DNA from 2 places in the Amycolatopsis sp. NPDC059027 genome. Region 2 is predicted to be linked to the other one. Evidence: predicted binding sites of a transcription regulator. Region 2 holds the regulator's gene; the other holds the start of a gene.
What was found. Region 2 encodes HspR, which represses chaperone genes until heat shock. Its sites were predicted from a motif close to ANNTTGAGTNNNNNNNACTCAANNT; they were not measured.
Positions count from the first base shown of each region.

Region 1 (4,384 bases), on a different contig from region 2:
GACCTTCCTTCCCGGCTGCCCCACCGGTCGTTCATCCGTGACGTCAGGTGTGGACAAGGGCCATACCGTACCCCGTAGGGCGTACCCGTGTCCCTTTCGAGACACTAGGAGATCACCCCAGGGTTAACAATGACCAAGCCGCACTGACCTGCGTGGACCAAGGAGTGAAACATCCGGGGTCGCGTACGAGGTGCCCACTCGCGTCGTTCTCTACGCACATCCGCCCGGGTAGCGCTTGAATGTGCCCCATGCACAGCGACGTGATTGCCTCCGAACACGCGACACGGCTCGCGGCGGTGGATCCCCTGCTCCCCGGTTCGACTCCCTTCGAGACCTCGGAAAACGCCGTGGTGCTGGGCGTCGGGGCCGGTGACTCCGCCGCGGCAGGCCTCGCTTCCCGCGTCCAGGTCGACCGCGACGCCCCGAACGCGCCCTGGCGCGCGCTGACCGAGCACCGGCTCGACCTCCAGCTGGCGGGCCCGCGCCCGGCGGACGCGCTCGACGCGCTGCTCACCCGATGGGATGAACATCTGCGCGCGGTCGCCGAACCGGGCGACACCGAGACCGCGGCGATCGTGCCCCGTGCGAGCCGGGACGCGGCGGGCGCGCGCGAGATGCTGCACCACGGCTTCGCGCCACTGCGCGTGATCGCGGTGCGGCCCGCCGAGCGGCTGACCCCGGCGGGCCCGCGCGGCACGCCGGGCGTCAAGATCCGCCGTGCCGAGCCCGGCGACCTCGAGACCGCCGTCGCGCTGGGGATGGAGCTGCATTCCTACGACGCCCAGTTCGGCACGGTCAACCTCCGCGCGGGTGTCGAGGAGATCCTGGCCAAGGACCTCGCCGAACAGCTGAAACGGCCGGAGCCGCCGTTGTGGATCGCCGAGTTGTACGGCCGTCCGCTCGGCATGGTGAACGTCCAGCACCCCGGCGAGACCGGCTGGATCAGCGGCCGCGTCGCCGCTACCCGCGTCGGCTATCTGTCGTCGCTGGCGGTCGCGGAGGCCGCGCGGTCGTCCGGTGTCGGCACCGCGCTGGCGACCCACGCGCACCAGGTTCTCGACGAGGAGGGCGCCGACGTCGTGCTGCTGCACCACGCCGCGGCGAATCCGCGGTCGACGCCGTTCTGGTACGCGCAGGGCTATCGCCCGCTGTGGACGTACTGGCAACGGCGGCCGGCGGTTCGGTGACTACGGCGCGTGGCGGCTTCTCGCAGGCCCCGCGCTCGCTACGCTGAGCACAGGAACGCGCGAGCGAGGGGACCGATAGTGACCGAGCAGGGGGATTCCGCGCCGACCGCGCCGGAGGGCGTCGACACCGAGAAGCCGTCCGCGGCGCGGATCTACGACTGGTATCTCGGGGGCAGCCAGAACTGGGCCGTCGACCGCGAGTTCGGGCGCCGGATGGAACGGCAGTGGCCGTACGTCAAACCGGGTGCCCGGCACAACCGGGAGTTCATGAACCGGGCGGTGCGCAGCGCGCTGGACGGCGGGATCCGGCAGTTCATCGACCTCGGCTCGGGGGTCCCGACAGCCGGGAACGTGCACGAGGTGATCGCGGCCGAACTGCCCGACGACGAGCCGGCGAAAGTGGTCTATGTCGATTACGAGCCGGTGGCGGTGGCACACGCGACGGTCATCCTGGAAGAGGAGGGCGCGACCGACTGGGCCGGGATCGTCCAGGCCGACATGCGCTCCCCGAAGACGGTCCTGCGTGACCCGCGGACGCGGGAACTGATCGACTTCACGCAGCCGGTCTGCCTGATGCTGGTGGCCGTGCTGCATTTCGCCGGGCCGGACGACGACCCCGCCGGGATCGTGCGGACGTACCGGGACGCGCTGCCGCCGGGCAGCAGGCTGGTGATCTCGCACATGAGCGAGGGCGACGGCGAGCCGGGCGAGGCACTGGACGGGCTGCGCTGGCTCGTCGAGCAGTACCGGAACACGAGCAACCCGATGTGGCTGCGGGACCGCGACGAGATCGTCGCGCTGTTCGGGGACTGGACGCTGCTGGAGCCCGGCGTCGTGCACCTTCCCGACTGGCGGCCGGACCGTCAGCTGAACGCCGTCGAGGCCGAGGCGCGGCCCTTCGCGTGGTGCGGCGTGGCCGAAAAGCCCGCCTGACCCACCCCTCCCTTCCCCTCCACACCTCCGATGTCCACCCCGCCCCCTCCCGCGACCAAGCGCGTTTAGCGGGCTAAACGCACTCGGGTGCCCCCTCGGCGAGCGCGTTTAGCGGGCTAAACGCGCTCGGGGGCGGGCAGGGGGCTAGGAGGGGGTCGGATGTTTGGGGTGGGCGGGGGTGATCGCTGCGGGCGAACGCTCCAGTGGAAACAAACCGGTCGATCGGAGAGTTGAGCTAGGCAGACTCAACTAACCGAGGAGTGCACATGACCGACACCCGCCTCCTGCCCGTGCTCCCGCTGGACGACGACGTCGTGCTGCCGGGCATGGTGGTCCCGCTCGACCTGACCGACAGCGAGACCCGGGCCGCGGTGGAGTCCGCCCAGGCCAAGACGCCGGCGCAGGCGTCCTTCCCCGGCATCCGCTCCGCCGCGGCGGCGAAGGCCGAGGTCCTGATCGTCCCCCGCGTCCACGGCGAGTACGCCGAGGTAGGCACCGTCGCGACCGTCGAACGCGTCGGCCGCGTCCCCGGCGGCAAGGCCGCGGTCCTGCTACGCGGCACCCACCGCGCCGCCGTCGGCCGCATCGCCGACGGCCCGGGCGCCGCCCGCTGGGTCCACGCCGACGACGCCCCCGAGGTCACCGACGACCGCACGGCCCAGCTCGCCACCGAGTACAAGGCCGTCGTCATCTCCGTGCTGCAACAGCGTGGCGGCTGGCAGCTGATCGACGCCGTCCAGCAGGTCGAGGAGCCCTCCGCGGTCGCCGACCTGTCCGGCAACGCGCCGTACCTCAAGACCGAACAGAAGCTCGAGCTGCTCACTACGCTCGACGTCTCGACGCGCCTGGAGAAGGCGCTCGAATGGAGCCGCGAGTACCTCGCCGAGCTGGAGGTCACGGACACGATCCGCAAGGACGTCCAGGAGGGCATGGAGAAGCAGCAGAAAGAGTTCCTGCTGCGCCGCCAGCTCGAGGCGATCCGCAAGGAGCTGGGCGAGCTGGACGGATCCGCGGCCGACGACGACTACCGTGCCCGGGTCGAGGCCGCCGAGCTGCCCGAGCACGTCAAGAAGGCCGCACTGTCCGAAGTGGACAAACTGGAGCGGACCTCGGACCAGTCGCCGGAGGGCGGCTGGATCCGGACCTGGCTCGACACGGTGCTGGAACTGCCGTGGAACGAGCGCACCACCGACGTCCACGACATCGCGGGCGCGCGGGCGATCCTCGACGCCGACCACGCGGGGCTCGACGACGTCAAGGAACGCATCATCGAGTACCTGGCCGTGCGCAAGCGCCGCGCGGAGTCGGGGCTCGGGCCGGTCGGCGGCCGGCGTTCCGGCGCGGTGCTCGCGCTCGCGGGCCCTCCCGGCGTCGGCAAGACGTCGCTGGGCGAATCGGTGGCGAAGGCGATGGGCCGCGAGTTCGTCCGCGTCGCGCTCGGCGGCATCCGCGACGAGGCGGAGATCCGCGGGCACCGGCGGACCTACGTCGGCGCGCTGCCCGGCCGGATCGTCCGCGCCATCAAGGAAGCGGGCTCGATGAACCCGGTCGTGCTGCTCGACGAGATCGACAAGGTCGGCGCCGACTACCGCGGCGACCCGACCGCCGCACTGCTGGAAGTGCTCGATCCGGAGCAGAATCACACGTTCCGGGACCACTACCTCGAGGTCGAGCTGGACCTGTCGGATGTGGTGTTCCTGGCGACGGCGAACGCGCTGGAGACCATCCCCGGCCCGCTGCTGGACCGCATGGAGCTGGTCACGCTCGACGGCTACACCGAGCACGAGAAGGTGACCATCGCCCGCGACCACCTGCTCCCCCGCGAGCTGGAACGCGCCGGGCTGGGCGAGGGCGACGTAGTCATCACCGACGAGGCGTTCAGCCGGATCGCCGCCGAGTACACCCGCGAGGCGGGCGTGCGCAACGCGAACCGGACGATCGCGAAGGTGCTGCGCAAGATCACCACCAAGGTCGCGCTCGACGAGGTCACCCTGCCGGTCACGGTGGACGCCGAGGGCCTGGAGACCTACCTCGGCCGGCCACGGCACCTGCCGGAGTCCTCGCTGCCCGCGTCGACCCAGCGGACCGCCACCCCCGGTGTGGCAACAGGTCTGGCGGTGACCGGCGCCGGTGGTGACGTGCTCTACATCGAGGCGTCGCTGGCGGATCCGGAGTCCGGCGCGACCGGGCTGCAGCTCACCGGCCAGCTCGGCGACGTGATGAAGGAGTCGGTGCAGATCGCGCTGTCCTACCTGCGCTCGCAC
Region 1 is NZ_JBHYIK010000033.1:65,876-70,259, reverse strand. It holds gene ACFWY9_RS23325 (GNAT family N-acetyltransferase) at 249-1,187, shown strand; gene ACFWY9_RS23320 (SAM-dependent methyltransferase) at 1,266-2,120, shown strand; gene lon (endopeptidase La) at 2,387-4,384, shown strand, end outside.
Region 1: a site for HspR is predicted at 2,348-2,372, ahead of lon (endopeptidase La). Genes of this name have one in related genera too.

Region 2 (4,384 bases):
GTCGAGCGCGCCGGAGTTCAACGCCGCCGACGTGATGTTCCTGCAGATGATGATCCCGCATCACGAGCAGGGCGTGGAGATCGTCCGGCTGGCGCGTGACCATCCGGTGCGCCCGGCGGTCGCCGAACTCGCCGCGGCGATCGAGACGACGCAACGGTCCGAGGCCGAGGGCATGAAGGGCTGGTTGCGTGACTGGGGCCAGCCCGCCACGGCCGACGCGGGCGCGCACGCGGCGCACGGTGGCATGCGGATGACCGACCCCGATCTGGTCGGCGCACTGAAGTCCGCTCCCGGCAAGGACTTCGAGCGCCGATTCCTCGACATCCTCGCCGGGCACCAGCACAACGCCGTCGAAATGGCCCAGACCGAAACCTCGACCGGCAAGAACCCCGCCGCCCGCGATCTGGCCCACCGCATCGTCGAATCCCGCACCGCCGAGATCAAGCAGCTCCTCGGCTACACCACCTGACGCCCCTGCCCCACCACCAAGGCACCCCCCACCCGCCCTGGGGGACGTCCCTGCACCATTCTATCGCCCGGAACCGACAAAACCCCGACTTCGACAGCGCAGGGCACTAGTTGTCCACAACGGACGGTTCCCGTGGAAACGGCGCGGCACGGGAATCGTGTCCGTGGAGGCCACATTGAGGGACTCTGATTCCCTCAATGTGGCATTCGCGGACTTCGAGGCGCACGAACGGTCCGTTCGTGCGGAGGCGATGCCCGAAGACGCCGCGGTCGTACGCGTCATCGAGGGCATCAGGACCGCCTCAAGGGCCGCTCTAAGCGTCTGTCGCGTCGGGAGTGGACGATGCGGGCACGTCGCTCTCGGCACGAGGACCGCGGACGATGCCCCATCCCACGAGAGTCGCGGACAACAGGGTGAGCGCGAGACCCGCGTAGGTGATCGCGTCCCCGAAGTCGACGGTCTGCTGGGCGCTCCAAACGGCCTTCGTCAGCGCGCCGGGGAAGATCGCCGCCAGAATGGTGCCGCTGAGGGCGATGCCGATCCCGGTGGTGACCTCGCTGGCGGTATCGATGAGCGCGGCTCCGATGGTGGTGCGGTTCTCCGGCAGGCCACGCATCACGTTGTTGCCCGCCACGACACCGACCACGCGCATACCCGCCGCGACGAGGACGAGTGCGGCGGCGATCCAGACGTAGCCGAGCCTGCCGAGTGCCGTGTAGACGGCGAGTCCGCACACGACCGCGACGGCGCTGAGCCAGGCGGCCTTGGTGAGCCCGACGCGGGTGATCAGGGGACTGATGAGCGCACCCCCGGCGATCAGGACGACGACCTGGGGCAGCATCCCGATGGCCGCTTGGGCGGGTGTCCAGCCCAGATCGAGCTGAAGCTGCAGTGTCACGAGGTAACTGAGCCCGGCCGTGGCCAGTCCCGCCGCCGCCTTGAGCGCCAGACCACTGGACACGAGCGGGCGCGCGACGAGCTTCAGGTCGAGCAAGGGGTGCCGGGCGGTCTTCTCGCGGATGACGAAGCAGGTCCCGACGACGAGGGCCGCCGCGGTGGCGACCCAGGGCAGCGCCGAGGCGGCGCCTGCTTCGACGAAGAACGTGGGGGCGAGAAGCGCGAGGACGATCGTCGCGGTACCCAGGACAGCGCCCGCGACGTCGATCGGATCACGGTGCAGGTCGGCGGGGTCATCGGCGGGGATACCGACGCGAATGCCGATGAACGCGAGCGCGGCGACCGGCGCGTTCGCCAGCAGCAGGACCTGCCACGGCGCGAAGGTGAGCACGAAACCGCCGACGGTGGGGCCGACAGCGAGACCGACCAGGCCCACCGTCGAGATCAGCGTGGTCGCGCGCACGCGCAGCTTGTCATCGGTGAACAGCCGGAACGCGAGGGCGAGTGACCCCGGCGTCGTCATCGCGGCCGCGACACCCATGAGCACCCGGACGGCGATGAGCTGCCACGCGACGGTGACGAACATCGTGGCCAGGCTCGCCACGCCGAGCAGCACGAGGCCGACGAGCATGACCTTGCGGCGGCCGGCGCGGTCGGCCAGCGCTCCGAACGCCAGCATCAGCCCGCCGAACACCACGGAATACGCCCCGGTCACCCATTGCAGGGTGGTCGTCGAGGCGGAGAGCTGACGGCCGATGGTCGGCAACGCGACATTGAGGACCGAGTTGTCGAGCATCTCGAACAGGAACACGGCCGAGAGCCCGGCCAGCGCAGGCCAAACCTCGACCAGCGACCGAGGGGTACTCGGCGTCGCGCGGGATTGTCGATGAACAGGGGGACGCATTGCGCACTCCTTCGAGGTGAAGGAGTGACGGATCGCTCGATACCGCGTATGCGCGTGCTCCCGGGGAGCACGTTTCTACCCCGATAGCCGGATACTACAACATCCTCAGCGGACCGTTCACGACCTTGCGGCGGACATCACGGACTTCGGCCGAGGTGAACCGGGTACGAAAAGAATGGGGCGCCCGGTCACGAGGACCGGACGCCCCATCCGCGCCGAAAGCCGGAATCTACCGGCGTTTCGTTGGCTTCCACACGACCAGCGAGGTCTGGGGCTGGAACGGCACCAGATCCTTCCGGTACGAAGCGTGCACCGCCGCGACGCTGCGCTCCGCCGCGGCGTAGGCGGCCGCGAGTTCTTCGGTCAGTTCGGCGAGCCGGGAGCGGAGCGCGTCGACCTGGTTCTCCAGTTCGATGATGCGCTTGATGCCCGCGAGGTTGACGCCGTCCTCCTGCGAGAGCCGCTGCACCTCGCGCAGCAGCGCGATGTCCCGCATCGAGTAGCGCCGACCACCACCTGAGGTCCGGCCGGGGGAGACGAGACCCTGGCGGTCGTACGACCGCAGGGTCTGCGCGTGCATGCCGGAAAGCTGTGCCGCCACCGAGATGACGAACACCGGCGTGTCCTCGTCCGCGCCGTGGGGCAGTCCGCCGAACATCGCACTCACCTGCCTTCGAGCAGTTTGGTGATCTCCGGCCGGGGATCGTGCCCGGCCATCGCCTCGGCGTACGTCTCCAGCGCCGCGCGCGCCTCGTCGTCCAGTTTGGCGGGAACCGCCGCCTGAAGAGTGACCAGAAGGTCGCCCTGTGAACCGTCCCGTTTCGCGATGCCCTTGCCGCGCACCCGCAGCACCCGGCCGCTCGCGGTGCCCGGTGGCACCTTCAGCGACACCTTGCCCTCCAGCGTGGGCACGGTGATCGTGGTGCCGAGCGCGAGCTCGGTGAAGTCGACCGGCACCGAAAGCGTCAGGTCGAGTTCCTTGCGCCCGAACAGCTCGTGCGGCGCGACGTGCACGCGGACGTACAGATCGCCCGCCTGCGCCCCGCCACGGCCGGGCTCGCCCTGACCGGCCAGCCGGATCCGCTGGTTGTCGTCGACACCCGGCGGGATCCGGACCGTCAGCGTCCGCGTGCGAGTGCTGACGCCTTCGCCGCCGCATTCGGGGCACGGGTCGTCGATGATCGTCCCGCGGCCACGGCAGTCACGGCACGGCTCGGAGAACGCGAACGCGCCCTGACTGCGGCTGACCAGCCCGGATCCCTGACAGGTCGGGCAGGTCCGCGGCGAGGTGCCGGGCTTGGCGCCCTGGCCACCACACGTCGAACACGTCGCCGGGCTCGACAGCCGCAGCGGCAGGGTCGCGCCCTTGACCGCCTCGACGAAGTCGATCCGGACGTCGGTCTCGACGTCCGCGCCGCGCTGCGGCCGGTTCGCCGTGGCGCCTGCCGAACCGCGACGGCCGAACAGCCCGCCGAGGATGTCGCCGAGCCCGCCGAAACCGCCCTGCTGGCCGCCCGCCTGACCGAAGATGTCGCCGACGTCGAAGCCGCCCGAGCCACCGCCCGGGAAGTTGAACCCGCCCGCGCCGCCGGAGCCGAAGAGACGCCGTGCCTCGTCGTACTCCTTGCGCTTGGCCGGATCCGACAGCACGCCGTAGGCCTCGGAGACCGCCTTGAACTTCTGCTCGGCCTCCGCGTTGCCCGCGTTGGCGTCGGGGTGGTTCTCCTTGGCGAGCTTGCGATAGGACTTCTTGATCTCGTCGGCCGTGGCGTCGGAGGAGACGCCCAGCTCGCGGTAGAAGTCCTTACCGATCCATTCTCGCGCACTCACCGAACGTCTCCTCCTTCCTCACGTGACGACTTACTGCTGGTTCTGCTCATCGAGGCCGTCCAGCGGCAGCTCGCCGCCGACCGGCGGGTCCACCGGCGCGGCGCCCGGTTCGTGGTCGGTGACCGCGACCAGCGCGGCCCGCAGCACCCGCTCCCCGAAGCGGTACCCGCGGCGCATGACCACGGTGACCGTCGGGCCCGCCACCTCGGGCGAGGTGTTGTGCTGCACCGCCTCGTGCACGCTCGGGTCGAAGGGCTCGCCCTCGGCACCGAACGATTCGAGGC
Region 2 is NZ_JBHYIK010000036.1:16,030-20,413, reverse strand. It holds gene ACFWY9_RS24500 (DUF305 domain-containing protein) at 1-469, shown strand, start outside; gene ACFWY9_RS24495 (MFS transporter) at 783-2,270, opposite strand; gene ACFWY9_RS24490 (heat shock protein transcriptional repressor HspR) at 2,500-2,928, opposite strand; gene dnaJ (molecular chaperone DnaJ) at 2,934-4,100, opposite strand; gene grpE (nucleotide exchange factor GrpE) at 4,131-4,384, opposite strand, start outside.